DNA from 4 places in the Clostridium gelidum genome. Region 1 is predicted to be linked to each of the others. Evidence: riboswitches for the same ligand, from Rfam matches in the RefSeq annotation. Region 1 holds a riboswitch; each other region holds the start of a gene.
What was found. Region 1 has a riboswitch for S-adenosylmethionine ahead of psyc5s11_RS10845 (pyridoxal phosphate-dependent aminotransferase). Riboswitches for the same ligand answer to the same signal wherever they lie in the genome.
Positions count from the first base shown of each region.

Region 2: linked by a shared signal. The riboswitch ahead of metK (methionine adenosyltransferase) and the one ahead of psyc5s11_RS10845 (pyridoxal phosphate-dependent aminotransferase) in region 1 are both predicted to bind S-adenosylmethionine.
Region 3: linked by a shared signal. The riboswitch ahead of psyc5s11_RS04840 (methionine ABC transporter ATP-binding protein) and the one ahead of psyc5s11_RS10845 (pyridoxal phosphate-dependent aminotransferase) in region 1 are both predicted to bind S-adenosylmethionine.
Region 4: linked by a shared signal. The riboswitch ahead of psyc5s11_RS17995 (vitamin B12 dependent-methionine synthase activation domain-containing protein) and the one ahead of psyc5s11_RS10845 (pyridoxal phosphate-dependent aminotransferase) in region 1 are both predicted to bind S-adenosylmethionine.

Region 1 covers NZ_AP024849.1:2,459,578-2,467,446, reverse strand. Annotated here, with positions in the region: gene hisC (histidinol-phosphate transaminase) at 1-63, opposite strand, end outside; gene psyc5s11_RS10865 (FAD-binding oxidoreductase) at 205-1,572, opposite strand; gene psyc5s11_RS10860 (methionine ABC transporter permease) at 1,671-2,333, opposite strand; gene psyc5s11_RS10855 (methionine ABC transporter ATP-binding protein) at 2,337-3,365, opposite strand; gene psyc5s11_RS10850 (MetQ/NlpA family ABC transporter substrate-binding protein) at 3,462-4,304, opposite strand; gene psyc5s11_RS10845 (pyridoxal phosphate-dependent aminotransferase) at 4,464-5,624, opposite strand; SAM riboswitch class I at 5,827-5,941, opposite strand; gene psyc5s11_RS10840 (GNAT family N-acetyltransferase) at 6,113-7,000, opposite strand; gene psyc5s11_RS10835 (GNAT family N-acetyltransferase) at 7,125-7,652, opposite strand; gene psyc5s11_RS10830 (AAA family ATPase) at 7,786-7,869, opposite strand, start outside.
Region 2 covers NZ_AP024849.1:654,711-662,579, reverse strand. Annotated here, with positions in the region: gene recD2 (SF1B family DNA helicase RecD2) at 1-270, opposite strand, end outside; gene metK (methionine adenosyltransferase) at 652-1,827, opposite strand; SAM riboswitch class I at 2,080-2,179, opposite strand; tRNA gene psyc5s11_RS03180 (tRNA-Tyr) at 2,410-2,493, opposite strand; tRNA gene psyc5s11_RS03175 (tRNA-Thr) at 2,554-2,628, opposite strand; tRNA gene psyc5s11_RS03170 (tRNA-Val) at 2,700-2,775, opposite strand; tRNA gene psyc5s11_RS03165 (tRNA-Tyr) at 2,783-2,866, opposite strand; tRNA gene psyc5s11_RS03160 (tRNA-Thr) at 2,927-3,001, opposite strand; tRNA gene psyc5s11_RS03155 (tRNA-Val) at 3,073-3,148, opposite strand; tRNA gene psyc5s11_RS03150 (tRNA-Tyr) at 3,156-3,239, opposite strand; gene psyc5s11_RS03145 (hypothetical protein) at 3,384-3,800, opposite strand; gene yyaC (spore protease YyaC) at 3,900-4,436, shown strand; gene mreB (rod shape-determining protein) at 4,495-5,529, opposite strand; gene spoIIID (sporulation transcriptional regulator SpoIIID) at 5,609-5,863, opposite strand; gene psyc5s11_RS03125 (M23 family metallopeptidase) at 5,998-6,732, opposite strand; gene spoIID (stage II sporulation protein D) at 7,070-7,869, opposite strand, start outside.
Region 3 covers NZ_AP024849.1:1,033,118-1,040,986, reverse strand. Annotated here, with positions in the region: gene psyc5s11_RS04860 (ribonuclease H1 domain-containing protein) at 1-487, opposite strand, end outside; gene psyc5s11_RS04855 (YkvA family protein) at 553-1,515, opposite strand; gene psyc5s11_RS04850 (MetQ/NlpA family ABC transporter substrate-binding protein) at 1,736-2,575, opposite strand; gene psyc5s11_RS04845 (methionine ABC transporter permease) at 2,587-3,225, opposite strand; gene psyc5s11_RS04840 (methionine ABC transporter ATP-binding protein) at 3,225-4,187, opposite strand; SAM riboswitch class I at 4,282-4,397, opposite strand; gene psyc5s11_RS04835 (5'-nucleotidase C-terminal domain-containing protein) at 4,747-6,663, opposite strand; partial or broken gene psyc5s11_RS04830 (bifunctional metallophosphatase/5'-nucleotidase) at 6,724-7,869, opposite strand, start outside.
Region 4 covers NZ_AP024849.1:3,909,610-3,917,478, reverse strand. Annotated here, with positions in the region: gene psyc5s11_RS18025 (V-type ATP synthase subunit C) at 1-491, shown strand, start outside; gene psyc5s11_RS18020 (V-type ATP synthase subunit F) at 484-795, shown strand; gene psyc5s11_RS18015 (V-type ATP synthase subunit A) at 814-2,592, shown strand; gene psyc5s11_RS18010 (V-type ATP synthase subunit B) at 2,585-3,964, shown strand; gene psyc5s11_RS18005 (V-type ATP synthase subunit D) at 3,968-4,609, shown strand; gene psyc5s11_RS18000 (MraY family glycosyltransferase) at 4,819-5,787, shown strand; SAM riboswitch class I at 5,866-5,977, shown strand; gene psyc5s11_RS17995 (vitamin B12 dependent-methionine synthase activation domain-containing protein) at 6,058-6,741, shown strand; gene psyc5s11_RS17990 (homocysteine S-methyltransferase family protein) at 6,731-7,869, shown strand, end outside.

The DNA of each region.
Region 1 (7,869 bases):
AGGCTGTTCCCCTGGCACGTAAGGCTCTATTTCTTTTACTTTATCATTCCAATATTTGCTCATTTTAATTGCCCCCTAGAAATTTTGCTTTTTAGTATATTATACCTCAAATTTATTGTATCTTCTATTGTTTATACCACTAAAATTCATTTGATCCTAATAATTTCAGAAATTTATATTCTTATTTAACATCCTTAATATTAATTAACAGTAAACCTTCCCGATATTTAAAATATTGTTCTTATCAAATATGTTTTTTATGTTTCTCATGTATTCTAAATTTTCATCTTTTGTAACTTTCTCAAAGTATTCTTTCTTTGTTAACCCTATTCCATGTTCTCCTGATGGAAGTCCATTAAATTCATTACTTTTTTTATAAAGTTCATTTAATAATTTATGAGTTCTTTGCTTCCACTCATTACTCTCCATAGAGTTTCTAATTGCACTTACATGGATGTTCCCATCACCAGCATGTCCAAAATAAATCACTTGGATGCCATGTTTTTTTCCACATTCATTTGTAAATTCCACAAACTGTGGTATTTTATCTATTGGCACTACAATATCTATTGGAACTTGTTCATTGTTTTGACAAATCGAACTAGCTAGCGCACCTCTTATTGTCCACGCATTTAATGCTTCTTCTTCATTTAATTCCCTAAAATCTAATGCACCATTATTTATAACCACTTCTCTAGTTTTATTTATATTAGCTGATATTTCATCTTCTTCACCATCAAAAGTAAGTAAGAGATAAGCATTCCCATTATTACAAGGAAGTTTTAAATCCACAAATTTTTCTGAGTTTTCTACAATGTTATTTTCCATAAATTCTATAGCTGTTGGATTTGAATTTGATTTAATTATTTTACTTATACAATTAACCCCGGTTTTTAAATTATCAAATGGAATCAATACACTAACTGATGCAGCAGGCTTTGGTATAACTTTTAGAGTAATTTTAGTTATAATTCCAAGGGTACCTTCTGAACCTACTATTAAATCTTTAAGATCTAATCCGGAACTATTTTTAATTGTTTTGCTTCCAACAGTAATAATTGTTCCATCTCCAGATACAATTTCAAGCTCTCTTACATAATCTCTAGTAACACCATACTTTACTGCCCTCATACCTCCAGCATTAGTACTAATATTTCCTCCAATAGTTGAAGCTTTTTCTCCTGGATCTGGAGGATAAAATAATTTTTTTGATTCAACATAATCTTGTAAATCCTTTAGTAGCACTCCTGGCTCAATAGTTATATTTAAATTTTCTTCATCTAATTCTAATATATTATTCATTTTAGATAAATCCAATATAATGCCTCTCTTCGTTGGAATACTTGCTCCTGTAAGACATGTTCCAGCTCCTCTTGGAGTAACTGGCATTAAATTTTCATTGGCAAACCTTATAATATTAACAACCTCATTAGTATTTTTCACAAAAACTAATGCATCTGCTTCTCCATATTCTAAGGCTAAACCATCAGTTAAATATTCTTTTTCTATATGTTCTCCTAAAATAACTCTATTTTCATCCTTAATTATGTTTTTCAATTGACTATATTCCATGTTTTTGCCCCCTATAAATTTATAAAAATAACTAGACATAAAATCATTAAATTCTACATCTAGTATATCAAAATTATCTTTTTCATTATATAAGTTTTCTATCTTCTAGAAAACCTTGTAGCAAGTATATCTCCAAAAATTTGAATAGATTGTACTAATATTAACAAAATAAGAACTGTTACTATCATAACTCCAGTTTCATATCTATAATATCCATACCTTATTGCTAAGTCTCCTATTCCGCCTCCACCAACAATTCCTGCCATAGCTGAAAATCCAATTAAGCTTACTAAATTAACTGTAATTCCTCTTATTAAACTTGGAAATGCTTCTACTATTAATACATCTGATAGAATAAGATATAAACTTGCTCCAGAGGATATAGCTGCTTCTATAACACCATTATCTACTTCACTAAAAGCACCTTCAGAAAGTCTTGCAAAAAAAGCAATAGCAGCAATTGTAATAGGTACTGTTGCAGCCTCTGGCCCAATATTAGATCCAACTATTATCTTAGTAAGTGGAAGTAATAAGACAAGCAGTATTATAAATGGAAGTGAACGAATTATATTAATAACAAATCCTGCAATAGAATTAATTAGCTTGTTTTTAAAAAATAACTTACTAGAGGTTAAATACAAAAGAAGACCTAATGCTCCTCCAATAATTAAAGATATAATCATTGCTGTTCCAATCATTTTTCCTGAATCTAAAACAGCTTGCCCAAGTTCACTTTTTAATATTTCAATTGTAGAATCCATTTATTAAATCACCTCCATATATTCATTAACAATTCTTTCAGTCTTAACTACATTATTATTTATGTAAGTTTTTGCCTTACTTATTTCTTCTTTTTCTCCAATTATATTTACAATTAATGTTCCAACTGGCTTTCCATCTATATAATCTATTTTCCCATGAATAATACTTATATCTACTTTGAAATTTTTAGCAGCTTCTGATATAACTGGTTTTAAACTATTATCTCCTTTATAATGAATCTTAATGATTTCCCCTTTGTTTATAGAATTTAAAACTTCTTTAGGTAATTGTAAATTAGAATTCTTGCTTATCAAAGATTTAGTAACTTCATGTTGTGGATCTGAAAATATTGAATATATATCCTTAACTTCAATAATTTCACCCTTGCTCATTACTGCAACTCTATTAAAAAATTTCTTTGCAACTTCCATTTCATGTGTAATAAATACAATTGTAATTCCTGTTTTATCTTTTATATCTTTTAAAAGATTTAAAATTTCTTCAGTATTTTCTAAATCTAATGCAGAAGTTGCTTCATCACAAAGCAAAATTTCCGGTTCGTTAGCAATAGCTCTTGCAATACCAACTCTTTGCTTTTGTCCACCACTTAAATTTGAAGGATATGCATCTTCTTTATCCTTTAAATTTACTAGACTTAAGAGTTCATTAATTCTATCTCTTCTTTTCTCCTTAGGATAATTATTCGCTTTAAGTACAAACTCAATATTTTCATATATTGTCTTTCCACTTATTAAATTGAAGTGTTGAAATATCATTCCTATTTTTAGCCTTGTCTTTCTAAGTTCGCCTCTGTTTAAACTAGTTATGTCTTTTCCATTTATAATAACTTGTCCAGATGATGGCTTTTGAAGTAAATTAATAACTCTAACTAATGTACTCTTTCCAGCTCCACTTAATCCTACAATTCCAAATACTTCACCCTTGTTAACTGTTAAATTTACGTCTTTTACAGCCTGTACAATATCACCTTTTAATTCAAATTCAACATTTATATTTTTTAATTCAATCACTATATTCACCACCTTTTGACAATTTTGTGTGAACTTATTCCAACCTATTGGTGGATATTAGTTCACACATCTTATTAATCAACCTTTATAAAATTATTATTTCCACCAATCTGGTTTTGTAAAGTCTTTAAATTGACCCTTCTCTATAGCATCCTTAAATTCTTTAGATTCTACTGCTTCTTTTATATCTTTTCCAAGTTCACTATCTAAATCTTCTGTTCTTACAGCTATGACATTTTTATAATTTTCTGTTAATGCTTCAACAGCTAATGCTTTAGAATAATCAAATTTAGAAGCAAATGCAAAGTTTCCTGGAATAGCTGCTGCATCAACACTATCTATACTTCTAGCAAGTTGAGCACCTTCAATTGGAGTAAATTTAATGTTTTTAGGATTTTCTGCAACATCTTTTTCAGTTGCTTTAGTTTCATCAACATTATCTTTTAATTTAATTACTCCATTCGCCTTTAATAATTTTAAAGCTCTTGCTAAATTTGAAGCATCATTTGGAATTGCTATTTTAGCACCATCTTTTAATTGATCTAATGATGTTAATTCTTTAGAGAATATTCCCATTCCAAGTGTTGGAACAACTTTTACTGCTGAAAGCTTTAAATTGTTATCTGCACTAAATTTCTTTAAATATTCGCTGTGTTGAAATAAATTGGCATCAATTTCTTTATTATCTAAAGCTTTATCTGGTTGGATATAATCACTAAATTCTTTAGTTGTTACTGTATAACCTTTAGTTTTTAGAGCTGGAGCTAAGACTTCCTTAACCATATCTCCATAAGGTCCTGGGCATACTCCAACTACAATATTCTTATTTGCTTTTTTATCTTCTGCTTTCTTTGCATCCGTATTACTTCCACAACCTACTAAACCTATTCCTATAGTTCCTAAAATTGCTAATGCTGTTACCTTTTTTAAAATATTCATTACGTTTCCCCCTAAATTTCATTGCTTATTTTTATATAATTATCAATTATTAATTTTATTTTAAAATTATTTATTGATTTTATTTACATTAATATTAGATTTTAATTTTTAAATTTTTATAGCACTTATTCATTTTTATTTTTTACTTTGATACTTAAATTACTTTTTATACTCTTTAAGTTTTTCAAGCCTTTTAAGTGCTTCTATTAAGGTTTCTTCTTTTTTAGCAAAATGGAATCTTATATAATTATTTACTTTTCCTCTAAAGAAACTTGAACCTGGAACTGCTGCTACCCCAATTTCTTTTGCAAGCCATTTGCAAAATTCATAGTCATCCTCATATCCAAATTCAGATATGTCAACCATGACATAATATGCACCTTGTGGTTCATAATACTTTAGTCCTATTTTATCTAAACCATTTAAGAATAAACTCTTCTTCTTTTCATATATATCATTTAATTTATCATAGTAATCTTGGCCAAATTCCAAACCTTTAATTGCAGCTTCTTGAAGTGGTGCTGCTGCTCCGACGGTTAAAAAATCATGAACCTTTTTACAATTATCTATTACATCTTTATTAGCTATTATATATCCAAGCCTCCACCCTGTAATAGAATAGGTTTTAGATAATGAACTACATGATATTGTCCTTTCAAACATATCTTCTAAGGATGCTAAATAAGTATGTTTATAAGGCTTAAATATTATATGTTCATAAACTTCGTCTGTAATTACAAAAGTATCATATTCTTTTGCAAGACTTCCTATATATAAAAGTTCTTCTTTTGTAAATACCTTCCCTGTTGGATTTGATGGATTGCAAAGAATTAGTGCCTTTGGATTTTGCTTGAATGCATTTCTTAATTCTTGTTTGTCAAAATTAAAAGCTGGTGGTTTTAACTCCACATATATTGGTTCTGAACCTGATAAAATCGCATCGGCTGTGTAGTTTTCATAGAACGGTGAAAATACTATAACCTTATCTCCTGGATTACAAACGCTCATCATTGCGCACATCATTGCTTCAGTACTTCCGCAGGTTACAAGAACATTCTCATCTGGATTTATATCTATACCCATAAATTTTTCTTGTTTTAAAGCTAATTTTTCTCTAAAGTTTTGAGCTCCCCATGTAATTGAATACTGATGTGGTCCTTTATTCGAAACATCTTTTAGTGCTTCAAGTATTTCCTTTGGTGGATCAAAATCTGGAAACCCTTGTGAAAGATTTATTGCCCCATATTGGTTAGCTATTCTTGTCATTTTTCTGATTATTGATTCAGAAAACCAGTCTAACCTGTTACTTAACTTTGGCATGTTTGTTACCCCCTAATTTTATAATCTAATTACTTCTCTATATCTTTTTATTTACTATTCATTTTAATAATTCCTATCTAATTACCATGATTTAAGATTGCAAAATAAATTACTCTATTTTTTATAATTAAGATCTATTTTTTATAATATAAAAGTGCTAGAGAATAAACTCTAGCACTTAAAATGCTCCCGAAAATTTACTCTCTTATCTATCAGCAAAAGCTGCAGGAATTAGCACCACAAATTATTAATAAATAAATTAATAATCTAGTTGCTGGGCTTCACAGGGCCTATCCCTCCACCACTCTTGATAAGTTCTTATTTCTTTATTTAATTCTTTTCCTTATTTCCTATGGGTTTAGTATATATTCATTTTATAATACTGTCAATACTTTCTATATATTTAATAAAATTATATAAATAATCTTTGCTTAATAATAAATTGCTATACTGAATTAATTCAGTATAGCAATTTATCTCTCACCATTTTATGTATGTGATGTTTTAGGAAATAATATTCCATCTTCTAAATTTCCTTTTCCTTCTTTAACAAATAAAGTATCTCCTGTATTTTCCTCTAATTCAAAATTTATTTTATACTTTTTACTCTTTGGTATAAAATTAAATTGTATTGACTTGTCCTCTTTCCTAATAACTTTTGAAATAATATTATCCAAATCAAAATCATCTGAACTTAAAATATCAAAAAGATTAACAACATTATTTTCTCTTCTAAAAATTATAATGGTATCTTCTTCCTTTATATAATATAAATCATCTCTAAACTCATAATTACAATATAAGTTAAGTATGCTACTATAATTAATAATTCCAAGTTCTTGTGATATTGGAACTCTATTTTTAGCTAATCTTTTAATAATATTTTTATGTTCTTCATTTTCTAAATCTAATTTAATAACTTTGCAATTGTTTAATTCTAACCCAGTTATTTCCTTAGCATCTAGTTCATATTTGCCTTCTATTACTTTCTTAAATCCAAACTTAGGATAAAAATCTAGTACACTATCATTTGCAAACAAATAAATTAAATCATAATTTTCATATTCTTTTAATATTGTATCCATAAGCTTTCTAATGAGTCCCTTATTTCTATAATGTTCATCTGTCATAACTGTTCCAAGTTGAATTGCTTTTTTAAGTTCTCCATTATGAATTATATTAAACTTATTTGCAGACACATTTGCTACAACTTTTTCTTCATGAAGAAAAGAGTAATTTATATAATTATCACCTAAATATCCTTCCCTATACCATTGATCAAAATTAATACTAAAAGTTTTCTTACCTAATTCATTAAAACTCTTTCTGTATTTATCATTCTTTAAATAATTTTTTATAAATTTAAATTGTTCCATAATTAGTTTTTAGTGAGAGTGTGTATTATAAATACCCCTACTAAAATTCACTTCCTTTTGTTTTATATTTTTTAGTGTATAACTTTGTAATAATTCATCATAAAATAATATTATGCTAATTATCTCATATTAATTTTTCATATAGTTTAAACCAATTCAACCCGTAATTTCCAAGACCTAAATCAACTGTATCAATATATTTAAACCCACACTTTTCATACAGCCTGATGGCAGGTATATTTTTTTCATAAACATCCAATCTAATTGACTTGACGTGTGACTTAATACTATATTCAATAGAAAAGTCCATTAATGCTTTGCCTACACCACATTTTAAAAATTCTGGATGAACTACAAATGTATGTACAACAAAAACATCTGTATAGTCCGACTCAAATCCCCATTTAGTATTATAGTATGCAGTTTCAGGTTCATTACTTAAAATAATGGAACCAACGATTTTCCCATTATGTTTTGCTACATAGAGATTATCATGTTTAACTCCATCAATTGCATTTTGCCGAACAGGATATATACCCTTTCTCCATCCAGGATAGTTTACTTTCTCTTTCAAATGATCATTTAAATCGTTATAAAGCTTTTCTAATTCATCAATATCATTTGTGTTTCCTATTTCAATAATAAAATTCATAGTGTATCCTTTCTCATCAACATAAAATATAAATAATTTCCGTCATACTTTACTATTGTATTTTAGCTAATTTACTTTAATTTCTCTAATTGTTCTCTTAATCTTTTATTTTCATTCAGAATTTTCCCCAATATCACTGAACTATTTCACAAATTTTCTTTGCAGTCTCATGTGGAGTAATGTTACTTACATCAATCTTAACAGTATCCATTTTTTC
Region 2 (7,869 bases), 1.8 Mb from region 1:
TCCATGTATTATTCCCGCACTTAAATACTTTTCTATTCCATCTAAGGAAGTTGGAATAAGTTCTTCATAATCTTGAATATTAAATTGATTTCCAAACTGCTTATGTACTGTCCAGTATCCTGTTAATTTGACATTTTGACCTTCCTTTATAAAAGGAACTGTCCCTACAGCACTAACTAACTCTTTTTCATTCCTAATTTTACAAACTACATAACCAGTATCTTCACTTTTAAAAACAATGTTCTCAACAAAACCATTTAGAACTTCCATAGAATCTCTCCAAATCTTTTATATAATATTTACTCATATTCTTGACAATATAACTTAATTCTAACACAAATCTTAATTTCAAAATTTCACTTTTATTTTTCTTTTTCAATTATATCATAATATATATGTTGCAAAATGATTCTTCATTTCAAATTTAAGAAATTCTGTAAGAATTTCATCCACAATTGTCAATTGTAAATTGCAATATATATATACTTTAAAATAATTAAACATTGCTCGTTGTCCATTACCGATTATTTTCTTATATCTACTTATTTTTTAATCTGTAGAGAATTTGTTCCTTAATTTTGCATTGTAAAAGTTCCTATGTATCTAAAAAGAGCTGTCTCAAAATAAATTTGAGACAGCTCTTATATTATTCTATAAATATTTTTTTATTTCTTCTACTTTATTTAATTGCTCCCATGGTAAGTTAAGATCATTTCTTCCAAAATGTCCATAAGCAGCTGTTTGTTTGTAGATTGGTCTTCTTAAGTCAAGATCTCTTATTATAGCTCCTGGTCTTAAGTCAAATACTTTTTCTACTATTTCAGCTACCTTATCTTCTCCAATTTTTCCTGTTCCAAAAGTATCTACTTCAATAGAAACCGGCTTTGCAACACCTATTGCATATGCTAATTGGATTTCTAACTTGTCAGCAACTCCTGCAGCAACTAAATTCTTAGCTACCCATCTTGCAGCATATGCAGCTGATCTATCTACCTTTGTTGGATCTTTTCCTGAGAAAGCTCCACCACCATGTCTACCATATCCACCATATGTGTCAACAATTATCTTTCTTCCAGTTAATCCTGAATCTCCTTGAGGTCCTCCAACAACAAATCTTCCTGTTGGATTAATGAAATATTTAGTTTCATCATCTAATAATTCTGCTGGTACAACAGCTTGAATTACATATTTTTTTAGATCTTCTTGAATTTGTTTTAAAGTAACTTTTTCATCATGTTGTGTAGATATTACAATGGTATCAATTCTCTTTGGTTTATTGTCTTCATATTCAACAGTAACTTGAGTTTTACCATCTGGTCTTAAATAACTTAATGTGTTGTTCTTTCTTACTTCTGTAAGCTTTCTTGATAATTTATGAGCCATAAATATTGGAAGTGGCATAAATTCTTCTGTTTCATTAGTTGCAAAACCAAACATCATACCTTGATCTCCAGCTCCAACTGCTTCAACATCATCCTTTTCACCTGCTCTAGATTCAAATGCTTCATTTACACCCATAGCAATATCTGCTGATTGTTCATCTATTGCTGTAATAACGGAACAAGTGTCACAATCAAAGCCATACTTAGCTCTATCATATCCAATTTCTCTTACAGTTTCTCTAACTACTTTAGGAATATCAACATAACAATTTGTTGATATTTCTCCCATTACCATAACCATACCTGTAGTTGTGCATGTTTCACAAGCAACTCTAGCAAGTGGATCTCTTGCTAAAATAGCATCTAAAATACCATCTGAAATTTGGTCACACATCTTATCTGGATGTCCTTCTGTAACTGATTCTGAAGTAAATAACTTTTTCATACTTTTCTCCCCTCAACTTAACTTTTTATCATTTCTTATAATTTTATTTTCTCTTAACAAAATATATATGCTTAACTTTTAAAATGTAATATAGCTTTACTCGCGATTAAATACTATATTGTTATATAATTACAAATTTGTTGCTAATCATTTGGAATTTTTATTATTCTTTCGTAATTTAAGTCTGTACAAACTTATAAATTGAAATAAAAAAAACCCTTCGATAAGAAGAGTGCGATTTTAATAATCCTTTTCTTATCTCGTAGAAATATATCTACAGGAATTGGCACCTTATATAATACAGGTTGCCGGGTTTCATAGGGCCCTTTCCCTCCACCTCTCTTGATAAGAGTTCTATATTTAATTTTCAACAGTATTCTATCATAAAATTTATAATTAGTCAACATTTCAAATTAATCTTTTTGTCCTATGATTGTTTTTTGTTTTTATACATTTTTTTGTTCTCTGATTTAATTTTTCCTTATTGTTAAGTAAAAATATAACTTCAAACACCCCATATAGTTATATGCTCTTTTTATTTGTTGACAAATAAAAAAGAATAAACTAAGTTTATTCTTTTCTTGGTGGAGGAAGATGGATTCGAACCATCGAAACTAACGTAACAGATTTACAGTCTGCCCCCTTTGGCCACTCGGGAACTCCTCCATATTTAATTGTCATTACAATGCAAGTTTTTCACCTATCTATTTTCTTGCATTATCTTACTGGAGCTGGCAATAGGAATCGAACCTACAACCTGCTGATTACAAGTCAGCTGCTCTACCGTTGAGCCATGCCAGCACATTGTTTAGTTAAGAGTAAGAGTTAAGAATTAACAGTTAACAAGTAATAGTTATAAACTTTGTTTTAAATGGTGGGCACAACAGGGTTCGAACCTGTGACCCCCTGCTTGTAAGGCAGGTGCTCTCCCAGCTGAGCTATGCGCCCATTTTAATGGTGGAGGAAGATGGATTCGAACCATCGAAACTAACGTAACAGATTTACAGTCTGCCCCCTTTGGCCACTCGGGAACTCCTCCATATTTAATTGTTGTTATAATACAAGTTTTTCACCTATCTATTTTCTTGCATTATCTTACTGGAGCTGGCAATAGGAATCGAACCTACAACCTGCTGATTACAAGTCAGCTGCTCTACCGTTGAGCCATGCCAGCACATTGTTTAGTTAAGAGTAAGAGTTAAGAATTAACAGTTAACAAGTAATAGTTATAAACTTCGTTTTAAATGGTGGGCACAACAGGGTTCGAACCTGTGACCCCCTGCTTGTAAGGCAGGTGCTCTCCCAGCTGAGCTATGCGCCCATTTTAATGGTGGAGGAAGATGGATTCGAACCATCGAAACTAACGTAACAGATTTACAGTCTGCCCCCTTTGGCCACTCGGGAACTCCTCCATATTTAGTTATTTAAAACTATTGATTTATTACCAATCAACAATGATTAGTATATCTTCAAAAAGCTTTTATTTCAACTCCCATATCACTCAATCTAGTCAAATTAAGTCTTTTTTTCTCTAAATTACTGCAAAATACTCTTGTTTAATATAGTGATCCTATTTTTTTTATCTTTTGATCAATCCGCTCTAAATCCAGAAATGAAGAGCTTATTTCATGTATTTGTTTGTAATCTCCTGTTGTAAGTCTTTGCCTTAACAATGTAAAAATACTTACTACACCTTCTTCATCATTATAATCTTCGTAATACTCTTTTATTTTTCCTAAATCAAATGCAGATAATTTTTTAATTATTTTTTCTAGGTCTCTTTTATCATTAGATGATAATCTTTCTAATACTTTTCTCTTATCAAATTTATATACTGCTTGAGAATAAGATACAGCTTCCTTACTAACCTCTTCTTGAGTCACACACTTACTTTGTGGCTCCCAATAAAATATTAAATAAATATTTGTTATTACTATACAAACTGAAAATAAACATATTAATTTTTTTTTCATATTTACCTCCTTTCTTAGTATTATTTTCCACAAATTATTTTTTTATACTATTTTTTCTATATTTCTCATATATATATTTTATAAAGGGGGTATCTATCCTTGAATAAAGAAGATATTAATGTTAACTCTACCATCTCCTATAACTTAACTCTAGAAATCAAAGATTACATCACTAAAAATACTGTAATAGTTTGTATTGGCACTGACAAATGCATTGGAGATTGCTTAGGTCCTTTAGTTGGATCTATATTGACAGAAAACTTTTTCCCCCTACCCGTTTACGGAACTCTATCCACTCCAATTCATGCCTTAAATATAGATGAACGTTTAGATGAAATATATTCTAATCATCCTAATGCCTCTATAATCGGTGTTGATGCTTGCTTAGGTGATACTGAAGATATCGGAGAAATTCGTATAAGAGACTATGCAATACACCCTGGCAAAGGAGTTGGAAAAGAACTTCCTGAGGTTGGAATTGCATCAATTATAGGTATTGTCGATTCAATTAATAATTCTGAATTGTTTTTTTCACGTAGTATCCGACTTTCTTTTATTATGAACATGGCTAAAATTATATCTAGAGCATTTATCGAATCTTATAATTTAAATCGTGGACAGTTCCCTATGATTTAAGTGGCATTTAAAAATAAATAACAGTCAAAAATATATTTTTTCGACTGTTATTTACACATTATTCTATAAGAACTATTTGTTGTGAATTTACGTCACTATCTAGCTTATCTATATAACTAAGTACTTTACCAGTTCCCTTAGCAACACATTCAACAGAGTCGTCAGCAACAGTAGTTACCACTCCTGTTTTAAATTCTATAAGCTTATCTAAGCCATGTATTAATGCTCCTCCACCTGTCATTACTATTCCTCTTTCTATTATATCTGAAACTAACTCAGGTGGTGTTTTTTCTAATACTTTCTTTACTGTATCTACTATAATTTCTATAGGCTCTTTTATTGCATTTCTTATTTCTTCTGTCGTAATTTCTATTTCATCTGGCAATCCTGTTATAAGATTTCTTCCCTTCATCATGCATGCTAAGTTCCTAGAATTTTTGAACGCTGAACCAATATTTATTTTTAAATCTTCAGCAGTTTTTTCGCCTATCATCAATTTGTATTCGTTACGTACATATTTTATTATAGCATCATCAAATTTATCGCCAGCTACTTTTATTGATTCTCTTTCCACTACTCCACCTAATGAAATAACTGCAATATCACAAGTACCGCCTCCGATGTCTACTACCATACATCCATTTGGTTTAGTAATATCCAAGCCAGCTCCAATAGCTGCTGCTAATGGTTCCTCTATTAAATAAACTTTCTTAGCACCGGAGTTCATCGCTGCATCAATAACAGCTCTCTTTTCAACTTCTGTAGCTTGAGATGGTACACAAACAATCACTTTAGGTGCTCTAATATTTCGTTTTCCACATGCTTTCTTTATAAATTCTTTTAGCATCTTTTGTGTTATATCATAATCTGAAATAACTCCATCTCTTAATGGTCTTACTGCAATTATATTTCCAGGGGTTCTTCCTATCATTTTTCTTGCGTCTTCCCCTATAGCCAACAATTTATTATTATTTTTATTTATAGCTACAACAGAAGGTTCTTTTAATATTACCCCTTTACCTTTCACATAAACTAGTACAGTTGCTGTCCCTAAGTCAATTGCAAGGTCTGTCCCCGTTCTCCAAAAGCACATCTTTTATTCACTCCTATAATACATATTAATACCTATGTTTACATAATTCTACTAATATTATATTATAGACTTAATTTTATTAAGATTCAATAATTTTATATTTCATTTGTGTAGCCTTTCCACCTCGAATATGTCGTTCAGCCTTATTTAATTCTAAAATTAAATGTGTTTCTTCTGCAATTTCAGGATTGATTTTTAGAAGTCTCTCTGTCATATCTTTATGAATCGTGCTTTTACTAACACCAAAAACTTTAGCTGTTTTCCTTATTGTAGCTTTTGAATCTATAATATACTTTGCAACATCTAATACCCTTTCCTCAATATAATCTTTCAAAATACCACTTCCTTGATTTTATCTTTTATTAGTTTTTATCTTACAATTTTTTTATTCAAATAATTATTTTCTTATTAGTCATTCATTTTAATTAAAATGAATGACTAATATTTGTTTTTTATATGTCTAATATTTTACTTGGACTTTAATGTAAAATACTTTTCTGGATTAACTTGCTCGCCCTTAGCATCAATTACTTGTAAATTTAAAAATTCTCCAAATACTTCTTTACTAAATACCTTTGCAGTGTCTCCAACTTTAGCAATCACTTGATTTTCTTTAACCTTTTCTCCTTTTTTTACCAATACGTTTGAGTCAAGATTTCCATATCTTGTTTTTAATCCATTGGCATGTTTAATTTCTACAACTACGCCTTCTTCAACACCTGAATTTTCTATTAGTTCTACTATTCCTTCTGCTGCTGCCTTAACTTCAGTTCCTATTTTTGATTGTAAATTCACACCTCTAATGGTTCTATAAACACCTTCTTCCATCTTTACTGGTGCAGGGTAAGTATACTTTCTACTTTCAATACCCTCTATAGGATTTGAAAAGTTCATAGTATTAGTTGTAGCTACAGTAGTAGATTTTTCAGCCTTTGTTTTATCAACATTATTTTTGCTAGTATCAGGAGCCTTTTCTACTCTCTCTGCATTTGGAATCTCATTAATTGTTTTTTCCTCATTGCTAGAGTTCAACGTCAAATCTTTATTTATCTCTTCTACTTTATTAACTTCATTTTTACTACTAATCATTTTGTAGGAAATAGTTCCAACAGTAACTATTATGCAAAGACAAAGGAATAAAGCGATATAAAATCCCTCCTTCCTAATTAAATTTTTAAACTTTTCTTTTAAATTTTTGTCCAATATGAACACCTCCTATTGTTATAGTTCCCTTTTTATGAAAAATAATACATAAATATTTTTTTATTGTATTTTTATAATCCCAAATTTATGATTTCCATTTAAAATATTATTAATTTAGTTTAGATTATATCCAATTCCAAATTTTCTAAACAAAAAAATAGAAGCACTATCTATTTTTAGTTATCTAAAAACAGATAGTGTTTCTATCTGAGTAGGTTATTAATTTACACTAACAATTAATGTTTCAAATCATAGGTTTTCTTTATGTTAAAAGTTCTTAATTGCGCTTAAAAAGTTCTTTTTTATACTCACACTTTTTATCGGTGGGTACTTTTTTCTAAGGTGTAAATTTTATTTTTTGAATTTCAACTCCACTATAGTAATGTTTAAGAATCTCATCATATTTCGCCCCATTTTGTGCCATGGCATTTGCTCCCCATTGACTCATTCCAACCCCGTGCCCATAACCTATACAATTTATTTTTACTATATCTTTTTCAAAATCAAATTTGAAATTTGTTGAATTTAAATTAAATAATTCTCTAAATTCAGTTCCTTTTAATGTCTTATCACCAATTTTAATTTCTTTAACGCTTCCTGATTCAGTATAACTTTCAATTTTAATTAGCAACGATAAATTACTTTTTTTTAAATTAGCAGTAGAATACTTTGCATTGATTTTATTTATAAATTCACCTATAGGAATTTGTATAGTGGTTTTATATTTAGGTGCAATTTCTTCTCCTTTACTTTCTTCAGATTTTAAGTAGGGTACATCCATTGAAAAAACATCCTTTGCATCTTCAGTTTTACCCGAACTAATCGCAAAAAATTGTGGATATTTTAACACTAAATCGTCATAAGTAAGAACTTGAGACTTTGTATCTAGAACTGCTTTTTTTATCTTATCCCAGTTAATCTCCGCCTGACTACTACTCCATTTAGCTATTCGCTCTTCTTTATTCATATATACTTGGCAATTAGTTGTATCACAAATTTCAGCACCTTTATTTTTTGCATCTTTGCATGGATCGTTTCTTCTATTCATATAAAATGTCCTTGCAGCTATTGCCTGAGCTTTTAAAGCTTCTTCATTAAAATTTGCTGGAACTTCGCTTGCTACAACTCCCATTATAT
Region 3 (7,869 bases), 1.4 Mb from region 1:
TCCTATCCCAAGCACCAGTTGCATGATGTGCTATGCCTTCATAATCATGAAATAAAACTATCTTTGTCCTATTATTGCTTGAAGCATATTCAACAGCTCTAACAGCGCCCTTAAGCTCTCCTGCAACTTGTCTTACATTCTTTTCTGATGTATCCTTCGCAGCATTACTTTCTATGTATTCTACAACATTATTACTAACACAAACTACACCATAAGAATATCTTCCATCAGAAGAATTATAACTACCATCGACATAAGCATGAAGGCAATCTTTAGGATACTTGTTATCACTTTTTTTAAGCATTCTATTTCCTTCATTTAGATATGCCTTTGCATCATCAATACTTTCAAAGCTCTTATATTTAGCTCCTTTTACGCCTTTTACATATTTTAAACATTCGTCCCAAGTATTAACTATAATATTTTCTACTTTCTTATTGTTCTTAACATCAAATCCACATTGTATTGCATAAACTTTCTTTGCCATTGCTTTGTTCCTTTCTTCTTCAGATCCTTATTCATCTATATTATATCCAAATATCACAAGTTATTTTACAATGTAGACAATTCTCTCACTACATCACATAATTTACTTACATTTCTAGCCCCTGTAAAATCAACTAAATATTCAACTCCATTTTTTAATACTAAAAGTAACTCATTTTTACCTTGCCAATTTTCTATTATTATGGCTAATGGCACATCTGCAAGAACTTTGTTTAAAGCAAAAAATGCAACTCCAATATCATCAATTGCGCCTATAAATGGTATGCTACTCGGTATTATATCTGTAGGAATTGCTATGTATGCAATAGCTGCTGACATTATTAACTTAGTTTTCAAAGGTACTCTTTTATCTCTAAGTAATCTATAAATTAGAGAAATTACATCTGGTAATATAAATATATATTCTTTATATTCCTTAACGCTTCTTGGTAGCTTGTCCTCTAAAATCTCTCTTCCTCTAGAATAATTGTCTTGAGTCTTATTTACAATTTCTAATTCAGCTATATTGTCTTCATTTTCTTCCTTAACTTCTTCTGCTTCAACTTTCTTTATTAATTCTCCGGCTATTGAAATATTAACATTACTAGCTTCAACCCATAATTCTGATCTCTTCATAAAAATCTCGGTAATATTTAGCTCGACATAAGGCACACCTTTAAGTAACGTATTTATATTAATTATTACTTTATCCTTTTGGCTCTCTATTCCATATTCCTTGAATGCTTTTGCTAGCTGCTTTAGTGCAAAACTTCTTAGAATTCTAAAAATTCCAAGATTTAGAATTTTAGCTTTAACAATTCTAGCTACAATTATATTATGAGCACACTCGATTAATTCTACTTTTACAAAAAAATCTATCTTTATTCCCTTTTTAAGACTTCCTTCTAATATTATTCCATCTTCAATAAATACATTATTTAAAATCAATCCATCAACTTTAACAAACTCATTAATAATACTTAATATGTCACTCCCAACTAACTTAACATTAACCTCTGATATGTTCATAACTCATTCTCCTTTTAAGAAAAATTCTACTTTTTTATATTTAAACATCTTAATACTGTTGTTTACAATTAAAAACATTATTTGCCTAATTATAATTAAAAGTATACATTATTTTTATCAAATGATAAAGCTAAAGAAAAAATCCCTTACAAGCATTTGATGTACTTGTAAAGGATATTTTACCTAATTAAATTACATATATTTTTTATTCTATATTTCATTAAAATACTGGAATTACTGCTCCACTATATTCCTTTTCTATGAATGCTTTAACTTCTGGTGAAGTCAATGCTTTATATAAAGCTTGAATTTTTTCTTGTTTTTCATTACCTTCTTTTACAACAACTATATTTGCATAAGGCTTAGCAGCTTCTGAATTCTTATCTTCAATTATAATTGCATCTTTTGTTGGATTGAATTTAGCATCTATTGCATAGTTACCATTTATTACAGCTGCATCAACATCATCTATTGCTCTTGGAACTGCTGCCGCTTCTAATTCGCTAAACTTTAAGTTTTTTGAATTTCCACCATCTTGTATTATATCCTTTGGTGTAACTAATTCACCATCTTTAATTTTTATTATTCCCTTACCTGCGAGTAGTTTTAATGCTCTAGCTTCATTTGATGGATCATTAGGAATAGCAATTGTAGCTCCATCTTTAAGTTCATCTAGGCTCTTAATTTTCTTGGAATATAACCCCATTGGCTCTAAGTGAACAGCTCCTACTGAAACTAATTTAAATCCTTTTGATTCATTTTGTTCCTTCAAATAAGGCATGTGTTGGAAGAAATTCGCATCCAACGACCCCTCTGATACCGCAGTATTAGGTTGAACATAATCATTGAATTCAGTTATTTCTACTGTATATCCTTCTTTTTCAAGTAATGGTTTAGCTATTTCTACTATTTCCTTATGTGGTTTTGGTGTTACTCCAATTTTTATTACCTTGTCATTTTTAGAATCTTTACTTCCTGTATTAGTTCCAGACCCACAACCTACTAATCCGAGTGCCACTATTCCTGCTAAAACTACTGATAAAATTGATTTCTTTTTCATATTTTTTCCCCCTATTTTGATAATTTATTATAAAAATAATTTCCTAAAAATTGTAGTCCTTGTACTACTATAATTAAAATAATACACGTTACTATCATTACATCTGTTTGGAATCTTTGGTATCCATAGCTTATTGCAACTTGACCAAGTCCTCCACCTCCAATAGCCCCTGCCATTGCTGAATATCCAACAATACTTATTATTGTTAAAGTTATTCCTGACATTATTGAAGGAACTGCTTCTTTAAGCATGACCTTAAATATAATTTGAAGATTTGATGCTCCAAAAGATCTTGCTGCTTCAATCACACCTTTATCAACTTCTCTTAATGATGCTTCTATAACTCTTGCAACAAAAGGTGCTGCTGCAATTGTAAGTGGAACCATAGCTGCTTCTGTACCTATAGATTTGCCAGCAATTAATCTAGTTAAAGGTATAATTATTACCATCAATATAATAAATGGAAAACTTCTTAATGTATTAACTATAAAATCTAAAATATTATAAATAATTTTATTTGGCTTTAATCCATCATTGGCAGTAATTGTTAATATAATTGCAGGTATAAATCCTAAAATAACTGCAAAAGTAGTTGATACAAAAACCATTTCTAACGTTTCTATTAAAGCTTTTCCTATTATCTCATTCATTATTCAATCACCTCCAATAGAATATCCTTACTTTCAAGGTATTTTATAACCTTATCCTTATCTTCTTCTTTTATATTTATTACAAGTCCCCCTAGTATGTCCTCTCTAAATTTTTCAAGTTTTCCCCAAACTATTGAAAAATCTATTTCAAGTTCTCTAGCCATTTTAGTTATAAGTGCATTTTCTGAAGAATTGCTTGGAAAAAATAATTTAATATTAACTCCATCATCTGGTAACAGTTCATCTTCTTCCCCTAAAAACTTTTTTAATGAAGTTCCAGGTTTTAAAAATAAATCTTCTGCTTTTCCTTCTGCCTTTATTTCTCCTCCATCTAATAAAGCAACCCTTTCACAAACTTCTTTTATAACTTCCATTTGGTGGGTAACTACTACTATTGTTATACCTAATTCTTTATTGATTTTAGAAAGTAAGGCTAAAATATCTTTTGTTATTTTAGGATCTAATGCTGATGTTGCTTCATCACAAAGTAATATTTTAGGATCTAATGAAAGCGCTCTTGCTATGGCTACTCTTTGTTTCTGCCCTCCACTTAGTTCTGATGGCTTGCTTAATCTTTTGTCTTCTAACCCAACTAACTTAAGTAAATCTAACACCTTCTCTTCTATTTCACTTTTATTGTAGCCCCATATATCAAGAGGAAGTGCAATATTATCAAAAACATTTTTTCTTTTCATAAGATTAAAGTTTTGAAAAATCATTCCTAAATCTTTTCTAAATTCCCTAAGACTTCTACCTGTTAATGAAGAAACTTCTTTCCCCATTACATTAATAGATCCTCCATTATACGATTCAAGTCCATTTATACATCTAAGCAGTGTAGATTTCCCTGCTCCACTATGTCCTATTATCCCATAAATTTCGCCTTCTTTAATGCTTATTGATACATCTTTTATAACTTGTGTTTCACCAAAACTTTTAATTACGTTTTTAATTTCTATCAAAACACTTTTCCTCCTTTGACATTGTTTCCAGATAACTAAAATAAAAGCGCTAGAGAATAAATCTCTAGCGCTTAATACACTATACAAATTTATCTTCTCATCTGTCAGCTAAAGCTGCTGGAATTAGCACCATACAAATATCGATAAAATAACCAACATTTCGGTTGCCGGGTTTCACAGGGCCAGTCCCTCCACCACTCTTGATAAGATACACGATTATTTAATTTAGTTTCTGACATGATTATATAAGCATTTTTTTCATTTGTCAATATCTAAAAAATAACCATAAATTTCTCAATCCTTAGTATTGTCATCGGATTAGTTTTATTATATATACTTATTAATAATATTGCAAGTATTTTTATAAATTATTATGATTATCATAATTTATCTTAAGTTTTGCGTACAGAAACGTTATTTAAGCCTGAAAACTTCATCTCAATATTCTTGATTCCATATGTTTATATCAATTCCATTTCACATTAAAAACTTAATTTCATAGAAAAAGAGATGCTATTATATAGCACCTCTTAATCCTACAATACAATTTTTCTATTTTTTAAGCTATCCATTCTCCATTTGAGCCTAATGCGTATCCATCAGCTGTAATGGTATTGGAAGCCATTGAACCATCTCCGTTTAAGTAGTACCAATTGTTATTAGTATTTACCCAACAACCAGTAGACATACTTCCGTCATCATTTAGGAAATACCATTTTCCATCCACTTGATTCCACATTATTTGCATTACTCCTGTTGAATCCATTAGATACCATTTCCCATTGATTTCATTCCATCCACTAACAGCTTTTCCATCTTTCATATATTTCCAAGTTTGTCCTTCATTTTTCCAAGTTCCTATGCTACTTGTTACTTGATTAACCATTCTTTTAACATCTACATTTGATATTGTGTTTTTATCATTTTTATCTTTATTAGATTTACACCAATCTATAAAAGTATCTCTTATTACAACATGAGTATCATTTGCAATATTTAATCCACCGCATTTTCTAAATGCAGTAAATGAATCTCCACCTTGAGCTACAAAATCTGGAACTGCTACAGATAATCTTTCAGTATCATTAATTGCTGTTCCGTCTTCTCTTATTATAGACTTAACTCTTTGCCCCTCTGTAAGACTTGAGTCATAAGTAAACTTAATTCCAGATACTTGTAACCCCTTACTTTTATCTGCAACTGCTTGCTCTAAAACTTCTTTTAATTGAGCCTTTGTCATATTTAATTTATAAATTGTATTATCAAAAGGCATAAATTGCCACATTGTACCTACTGTAATATCGCCTTGTTGTATATCTATTCTAAGTCCTCCATTATTTTGAAAACCAACATCAGCATTAACTGCACTTCTTGTAATATCAGATGCCCAATTACCCAAAACTGATGAACCATATGGAGATTCATCTAATGTTCTTGTTAAAATTTTATCTTTATTATATCCTATAACTACCTTTGTCATTGGATCTATTTCCTTATTAGCCTCATCTACAATCTTATTAATAGAACTATCTGCTTGTGGATTACTAGCTTTATATCCATTCTCATTATCTAAAGCTATATAGCTAGCTGTAAGACTTGGTACATCGAATATAATTTTCTTGTCACTAGTGATTTTAAATTTAGCATCTATATATCCCTTACCATTAGAAGCTGCAATATAAACTGGAATATTAGTGGTTTTAGCTATTGTAGCAGTTTTAGTATGACTATGTCCGCCAAACACTGCATCTACATTTTTAAGATTATTGGCTAAATCAAATAATGGTCCTGTAGCATTATCACCTTTATCTCCCTCATGTACTAACGCTATTGTAACATCTGCCAATTTATCTTGCTTGATTTGTGCTGCAACCGAATTAATTTCATTTGCAAGGTCCTTAAATTCAAAATCTTTTACATATTTAGGTGTTACACTAGTTTCTGTTTCACGTGTTATTCCACCAATAATTGCAATTCTTAAGCCATCTTTAGTTATAATTTTATATGGTTCAAATACTCTCTTACCAGTTTCTTTACTATAAAGATTACTACAAACTATTGAATAAGTTGCATCTTTCATAGTTGTATTTATAGTTGTATCTAATCCCCAATCAAATTCATGATTTCCAAGGGTTGTTATTTCCATGCCAATTTGTGACATAACTTTTTGAACTGGAACCCCTTTCATAATGTTGGATACTGCAGAACCTTGATATAAATCTCCGCCCCCAAAAATTAGTGTTCTATCAGAATTAGATTTTTTTACATTACCTATTCTATCTGCTAAAACTCCTGCAACTGGATTTCCTGATGAATCTTTCAATGTTCCATGAAAATCTGTTATCTCAATAATATCAAAAGTTTTTTCATTCTCTGCAGCATATCCCATTACTGGAAAAGCTGTAAATAATGTAATTGCTAAAAACAAGCTAGTTAATAAAGCTATATTTTTTTTAGCTCTTAATAAGTTTTTCATTATAAATCCCCCCTAAATTGATTATTATCATGATATACATGAACTTTTTATAGGTCTAAACTACTTTTTTTGTGTATTACCTGTTACTATGTTCCAGTTATTTGAACATTCTGGTTTAATTTCTCCATGCTTTTGAATATAATTTGTCATCAAGCTTCTTACTTGTCCATCATCTCCAAGAGCTTTACCTGAGTCATAAGTTACAATGCTTGGATCAGTACTACTTAATCCTATAGCTTTCATGAAGCCTCCACCACCATTGTATCTATAGTTATTAATTGCAACTGTAAATTGATCTGAATCTTTTACTTCTATACCATTAACTTTTAAATTCTTTATTCTATTTCCTGAAATTACTTTTCCTGTTGTCTTATCAACTGTACATGCTGGTTGTGTTAAGTCTATATCATATGTGGTACCATATAATTGGTCCAAATTGTAATCCGGAACATTTAGTATTGAATCTTTAGCTACTGTTGTATTACCACCTGTTGTTTGAGCATAATATCTAGCCGAATATTCCATCCAATCTTTTACTTGCTTACCGCTCATCTTTACTCCATATAAGAAGTTTTCAAATACATAAACTGACATCATATTTTTAATTGTAATATCACCTTTTGGTATATATGCACTTGAACTTAAAGGAGCTGCAATTGATAATTGTGTACCTGCGCTTTCCTTTTGAACCTTATTAATTAACTCCATAATTGCTGTAGGATTATTTGTTTGTCCGCTTCCTGTAAATTCTCCAGTTGAAGTTCCAATCTTTGTGTCTACATATTTTAATGTTGTATCTTCATAAGGTTTAATTAAACTAACTATTTCTTGGTCTTCTGGTATAGTCTTATCAATATCAACATTCTTTGTTGCTATTCCAGAAAGCTTTCCATTAGCATCAATATTTATATCAACTTGTGCAAGACCTGTAGCTCCTTTAGTTGATTCAACTATTGGAACAATCTTACCTTCTGGGTTCTTTTTAGTTAAGTCATTTGTTTTTGTGTGAGCATGACCTGCAATAATTGCATCTATACCACTAACTTGTGTTGCTATTGCATTAACTTCATTTTCAGGCAACACATCTGCCGCAGTTTCTTGACCACTATGTGCTGAAACTATAACAACATCTGCACCCTTACTTTTTACTTCTTTAACCCATTTTTTTGCTTCATCTACAAGATCATTAAATTGTAAACCATCATA
Region 4 (7,869 bases), 1.5 Mb from region 1:
AAGCAATAATACAAATTAAGAATGAAATAAAAGATGCTTTTATTGATAAATATGTAGTAGCACTTATTGACTCTACAAATTTAAAAACTCTTTTAAGAGTAAAAAAGCAAAATAAAGGTAGAAATTTTTTTGCATTAGTTATTATTGAAGGTGGATCTATAGATAAAGATAAACTTTTAGGTATGCTAAATGATTCGGTTCAAAATATATCTACTAAACTTGCCTCTAGTGATTATGCTGAGTTTGTAAAAAATGGTATTGAGTATTATACACAAACAAGTTCAGTAAGTTTGCTTGAAAAATTAGTTGATAATTATATAATGGATATGATGAAAAATGCAAAAATCATACCTTTTGGTGTTGAACCGATTCTTGCTTATATTTATGCTAAAGAAACAGAACTAAAAATCATAAGAATTATAATGGTTGGCAAACTCAATAATATTTCTAGTGAAGTAGTAAGAGAAAGGTTGCGTGAGAGTTATGTCTAAGAAGATAGGTGTAGTTGGAGATAGAGACTCGGTTTTAGCATTTAAAGCTTTAGGAATAGATGTGTTCCCAGTAAGAGAATTTGATGAAGCTAAAAGAACTGTTGATAAATTAGCTATGGATGATTATGCAGTTATCTTTGTAACTGAACATGTAGCTCAAGGTATACAAGAAACCATTGAAAGATATACTAGAAAAATGCTTCCTGCCATAATATTAATTCCGAGCAATCAAGGAACATTAAATATAGGGATGCAAAAAATTAGTGATAACGTAGAAAAAGCTGTAGGTGTTAATATTTTATAGAAAGGTGGGGTTGAAAAGTTGAAGACTGGAAAGATAATTAAAGTTTCAGGGCCTTTAGTAGTTGCTGAAGGTATGGATGAAGCTAATATATATGACGTTTGTAAGGTTGGACAAAATGGACTTATCGGGGAAATCATTGAAATGAGAGGCGATAAAGCATCGATTCAAGTATATGAAGAAACATCAGGCGTAGGACCTGGAGATCCAGTTGTAACTACTGGAGAACCACTAAGCGTTGAACTTGGACCAGGACTTATTGAATCAATGTTTGATGGAATACAAAGACCATTAGATGCATTTATGGAGGCAGCTCAGTCTAATTTCTTAAAAAAGGGTATCTCAGTTCCATCGTTAAATAGAATTAAAAAATGGAAGTTTAATCCTACTGTAAAAGTTGGAGACGAAGTTGTAGCTGGAGATGTTATTGGAACAGTTCAAGAAACGGCTGTTGTTTTGCAAAAGATAATGGTACCAATAGGTATTTTTGGTAATATTAAGGAAATCAAAGACGGCGAGTTTACAGTTACTGAAACTATTTGTGTTGTTGAAACTACAAATGGTGATAGAGAAGTAACTTTAATGCAAAAATGGCCAGTAAGAAAAGGTAGACCATATGCTTCAAAAATGAATCCGGTTGAACCAATGCTTACAGGACAAAGGGTTATAGATACTTTCTTCCCTGTTGCAAAAGGTGGAGCAGCTGCAATTCCAGGTCCATTTGGAGCTGGTAAAACAGTTACTCAACATCAAATTGCTAAATGGGGAGACGCTGAAATAGTTGTTTATGTTGGTTGCGGAGAACGTGGTAATGAAATGACTGACGTTTTAAATGAGTTTCCGGAATTAATTGATCCGAAAACTGGTGAAAGCTTAATGAAAAGAACTGTTCTTATAGCTAATACTTCAAATATGCCAGTTGCAGCTAGAGAAGCTTCAATATATACAGGTATTACAATAGCTGAATACTTCAGAGATATGGGATATTCAGTATCAATTATGGCAGACTCAACTTCAAGATGGGCAGAAGCTTTAAGAGAAATGTCTGGTAGACTTGAAGAAATGCCTGGTGATGAAGGATATCCAGCTTATCTTGGATCAAGAATTGCTGAATATTATGAAAGAGCTGGATTGGTTGAGTGTTTAGGTAATGATAATCGAATTGGATCAATTACAGCAATTGGTGCGGTATCACCTCCAGGAGGAGATATTTCAGAACCAGTTTCACAATCTACCTTAAGAATTGTTAAAGTATTCTGGGGATTAGATGCTAACCTTGCTTATCAAAGACATTTTCCAGCAATTAATTGGTTGAGTTCATATTCATTATATGCAGATACTGTTGATAAGTGGATGAATAAAAATGTTCATGAAGACTTTGGTAGCTTAAGATTAGAGGCTATGACTTTACTTCAAGAAGAGGCTAGTCTTCAAGAAATAGTAAGACTTGTTGGTGTTGATTCACTTTCTGAAAAGGATAGATTAAAACTTGATGTTGCTAAGTCAATAAGAGAGGATTATTTGCAACAAAACAGTTTCAATGAAGTTGATACTTATACTTCATTAAATAAACAATATAAGATGTTAAAGCTTATTATGGAATATAAAAGAAAAGCGCAAATCGCTCTTGAAGCTGGGGTTTATTTAAATGATATTTTATCTCTTGAAGATTTAAAAGATAGAATTGCAAGAAGTAAATACATACATGAAAATGATTTGGATAAGATTGATCAAATTTCTGCAGATTTAAAAGCTGCAATTGATGAATTAATAAACAAAGGAGGGGTAGCAAATGATTAAGGAATATAAAACAGTTACTGAAGTTGTTGGCCCTTTGATGATTGTTGAAGGTGTTGAAGGCGTTAAATATGATGAGCTAGTGGAAATAGAATTACAAACTGGTGAAATGCGGCGAGGAAAGGTTCTTGAAATTAATGGATCAAAAGCAATGGTTCAAATTTTTGAAGGATCTACTGGTATAAACTTAAAAGGAACTAAAGTTAAATTTTTAGGTAAGCCACTTGAAATTGGTGTATCAGAAGATATGTTAGGTAGAGTTTTTGATGGTATGGGTAGACCTAAGGACAATGGTCCAAATATAATACCTGAAAAAAGATTAGATATAAATGGTGAAGCTATTAATCCAGTGGCTAGAGATTATCCATCAGAATTTATTCAAACAGGTGTTTCTGCTATTGATGGACTTAATACATTAGTTAGAGGGCAAAAGTTACCTATTTTTTCAGGATCAGGACTTCCACATGCTTATCTTGCAGCACAAATTGCAAAACAAGCAAAAGTTTTAAACTCAGATTCTAAGTTTGCAGTTGTATTCGCAGCTATAGGTATAACTTTCGAAGAAGCACAATTTTTCGTAGATGAATTTAAGGAAACAGGCGCTATTGATAGATCAGTTTTGTTTATGAATCTTGCATCTGACCCAGCTATTGAAAGAATAGCTACTCCAAGAATGGCACTTACAACAGCTGAATATTTAGCTTATGAACTTGGAATGCACGTACTTGTTATAATGACTGATATTACAAACTATGCAGAAGCATTAAGAGAAATTTCAGCAGCAAGAAAAGAAGTTCCAGGAAGACGTGGATACCCAGGATATTTATATACTGACCTTTCTACATTATATGAAAGAGCAGGAAGAATAAAAGGAAAACTAGGTTCAATCACTCAAATCCCAATACTTACAATGCCAGAAGATGATAAAACTCATCCAATTCCAGATTTAACTGGATATATTACAGAAGGTCAAATTATCCTTTCAAGAGAATTATATAAGAAGGGTATAATGCCTCCTATAGATGTGTTGCCATCACTTTCAAGACTTAAAGATAAAGGTATTGGAAAGGGAAAGACTAGAGAAGATCATGCAGATACTATGAATCAATTATTTGCATCATATTCTCAAGGTAAGCAAGCAAAAGAATTATCAGCAATCTTAGGGGAATCAGCGCTGTCAGATACTGATAAAAAATTAGCTAAATTTGCAGAAGCTTTTGAAACAGAATATATATCACAAGGCTTTAATACAAATAGAACAATCGAAGAAACTCTAGACTTAGGATGGAAATTATTAAAGATGATTCCAAAATCTGAGCTTAAGAGAATTAGAGATGAATATCTTGAGAAATATATGCCAAGAGAGGAAGAATAGTCTATGGCAAAGCTAAACGTCAATCCTACTAGAATGGAACTCTCTAAATTAAAAAAGACATTAGTTACATCAACTAGAAGTCATAAGCTTTTAAAAGATAAGCAAGATGAGTTAATGAGGCAATTTATTAATCTTGTCAAACATAATAATAACCTTAGAAAAGAAGTGGAAGAAAAGCTAGAAGGCTCACTTAAAGATTTTGTTATGGCAAGAGCTGTAATGAGCTTTGAATTCTTAGAAGAAGCAATTGTTTATCCTAAAGAACACATTACAGTTGATGTTAAAGAAAAAAATATAATGAGTGTATCTGTTCCTGTAATGAACTTCAAAAGGCAACTTGAAGGAGATGAAGGAAGCATATATCCTTACGGATTTGCAAATACTTCTTCAGAACTTGACGATACACTTTCAAAACTATATGGAATACTTCCACAGCTTCTAGAACTTGCAGAAGTAGAAAAATCTTGTCAGCTTATGGCTGATGAAATTGAGAAGACTAGAAGACGAGTTAACGCTCTTGAATATAGAACAATTCCAGATCTTGAGGAAACTATAAAGTATATTAGAATGAGATTAGATGAAAATGAAAGAGCTTCTATAACTAGATTAATGAAAGTTAAGAGTATGATTGAACAAAGAGGATAATCATCACTCAGAAGTTGCTCCAAAATGATTTTTTAAAAGTCATTTTGGGAGCGACTTTTTTATGTTTAAGGTGAAATATTCTATTTAAACCTTAATAATTTTGTAATTGATATAAAATATTTTTAATAGTATAATCAAATAGGTAGTAAAATGAAGTGGAAGACTTGGATATAATTTACTGCCATAGACTTAACTAAGGAGTAATACAGATGAATTATATATTAGCAATGGTAGTTTCACTTTTAGCATCATTAATTACCATGCCTTTTCTTATGAAAATATCTGATAAATTGCAATTTACAGATAAGCCTAATAAAAGAAAACAACATAAAAAGCCAACACCTTTGTGTGGTGGAATAGCTTTATATATAGGCTTTTTTGTTTCCTATTTTATATTTGCAAAAGTTGAGTTAATGCAACAACTGACTGTGTTTGTAGCATCGACAATGATAGTTTTAATTGGACTAATAGATGACTGGTACAAGACAAAGGGAAAAGAGTTTCCTATATTCCCAAGACTAGTTATTCAATTGTTAGCAGCAATTTTAGTTTTTAAAGCAAATTTTATTTTTTCGGGATTTACCAATCCATTTACAGGTGAACTTATTAGATTAAATGAGACAATACAATTTGGGCTTACAATAACTTGGATATTTGGAGTGACAACTGTAATAAATTGGTCTGATGGAATGGATGGATTAGCAGGAGGATTATCTTTAATATCTGCTATAACATTTTTTGCAGCAGCAATAATATTAAACCAAACTGAATCAACACAATTTGAATCAGCAGTAGTATCCATAATATTAGTTGGAGCTATTTTAGGATTTTTATACTATAATAAATTTCCGGCAAGGGTATTTATGGGAGATTCGGGAGCAAACTTTTTAGGATTCATTTTAAGTATTACAGCATTAGATGGAGCATTTAAGTCGGCAACTGTAATGAGTCTTTTCATACCAATATTAGCATTGGCAGTGCCAATATTTGATAACTTGTTTGTCATTTTTAAAAGATTTTCAGAAGGAAAACCAGTATATCAAGCAGATAGAAGTCAAATACATTTTAGATTAGAGAAAAAAGGATTTACGACTGTGCAAGTTGTAAATTACATAATGTTAATGAGTTTTACTTTTAGTGCTATTTCTATAATTTTATTATTAGTAAAAACACGATAAAAAAGTAAATTTGTATTTTAAACATTTGCAAATGCTTTACAAACAAAATTTTATAATATATAATAATCTAAATATAAGAACTTATCAAGAGTGGTGGAGGGACTGGCCCGAAGAAACCCAGCAACCGATGTATTTTTATAAAAATATATAAGGTGCTAAATCCTGCAGTGTAAGAACTGATAGATAAGGTGTTTAAGAGCTGTTAAGCCTAAAGGAATACCTTTAGGCTTTTTTTGTTACTGTCAAAAATGGAAGGTGGTGAAGCAATAGATGGATGCTTTTGAACTTGAGATAAATAAAGAAGAGGTACTTAGATACCTTGGTTACAAAGGTCAAGATATAGATGAGAATCTAAATAAAACAATTGAAGAATGTAGAGAAGAAATAAAAAAAGTAATAACACCTAGAGTTATTTATAGTTATAAAAATATAAAGATAAGTGATGATGGAGTAGAGGTTATTACTACTAATTTGATTTTAAATGGCAAAGATATAAAAGAGCATTTAAAGAATTCAACAGAATGTGTATTAATGGCAGTAACATTAGGTAATGACATTGAAAGACAAACAAGATTATATGAAAAAACGAACTTAACAAAAGCATTAATATTAGATGCTTGTGCTACAACAGCAGTAGAAGAAGTTTGTGATATAGTAGAAAATAGTGTTAAAGAAAAGGCTATTTTAGATGGAATGAATATAACATTTAGATATAGTCCAGGTTATGGAGATTTACCTTTAGATGTTCAAAATGCTTTCTTAAGAGCATTAGATGCTCAAAAGAAAATAGGGCTTACAGTATCAGAAAACAATTTGTTATTTCCTAGGAAATCTGTTACAGCAATAATAGGAATAGTGAATAGTGGAATAGAAAAGAAAAAAAAGAGCTGCAAAGAATGTAATAATTATGAAAATTGTAGTTTTAGGAAAGAGGGAGAAAGTTGTGGGGCTTAAGGAATATATAAAAAATAACATATTAATATTTGATGGAGCAATGGGAACAATGCTTCAAAAAAAGGGATTAAAGCTTGGAGAGAATCCAGAAGTTTTAAATTTAAACGAACCAGCTATAATAGAAGAAATTCATAAAGAATACATAGATAGTGGAGCAAATGTAATAACAACTAATACTTTTGGAGCAAATGAACTTAAATTGAAGCTTTGCAATTTAGAAGTTGAAGAAGTTGTCGATGCTGCTGTTTCTATTGCTAAAAAAGCAAAGGGTAATGGTAATACATATATTGCTTTAGATATTGGACCAATAGGGGAACTTTTAGAACCTATGGGAACTCTAAGCTTTGATAGGGCTTATGAAATTTTCAAACGGCAAGTAGTTCAAGGGGTCAAATCTGGAGTAGATATAATTTTACTTGAGACAATGACTGATTTATACGAACTTAAGGCAGCAATACTTGCAGTAAAGGAAAATTCAGAATTACCTGTGTTTGCTACAATGACGTTTGAAGAAAATTCAAGAACATTTACAGGATGTTCTCCAGAAGCTATGGTATTGGTTTTGGAAGGATTAGGAGTAGATGCACTTGGGGTTAATTGTTCACTTGGACCAAAACAATTAAAGCCTATTATTGAAGAGATATGTAATTTAGCACATATTCCTGTAATGGTGCAACCTAATGCAGGTCTTCCAACATTATCAATAGGAAATGAGACAAAATTCGATGTGACAAAGGAAGAATTTGCAGATACTTTGTGTGGTCTTATTGATTTAGGTGTTAGAGTAATTGGTGGTTGTTGTGGAACAACTCCAGACTATATAAGAGAATTATGCGTTCGCGTAAAAGGTAAAAAGCTTGAACCTGTAGAAAATAAAAATTATGCTGCAATTTGTACACCATCAAAGGTTGTAAGAATAGATGGGGTTAGAATAATAGGTGAAAGAATTAATCCAACTGGTAAGAAATTATTTAAAGAAGCATTAAAAAATGAAGATTTAGATTATATTTTAAAGCAAGCTATTTCTCAAGTAGAAGCCGGTGCTCATATTTTGGATGTTAATGTGGGATTGCCTGAAATTGATGAGCCTAAGATGATGCATAAGGTAGTTAAAGAAATACAAGGAAT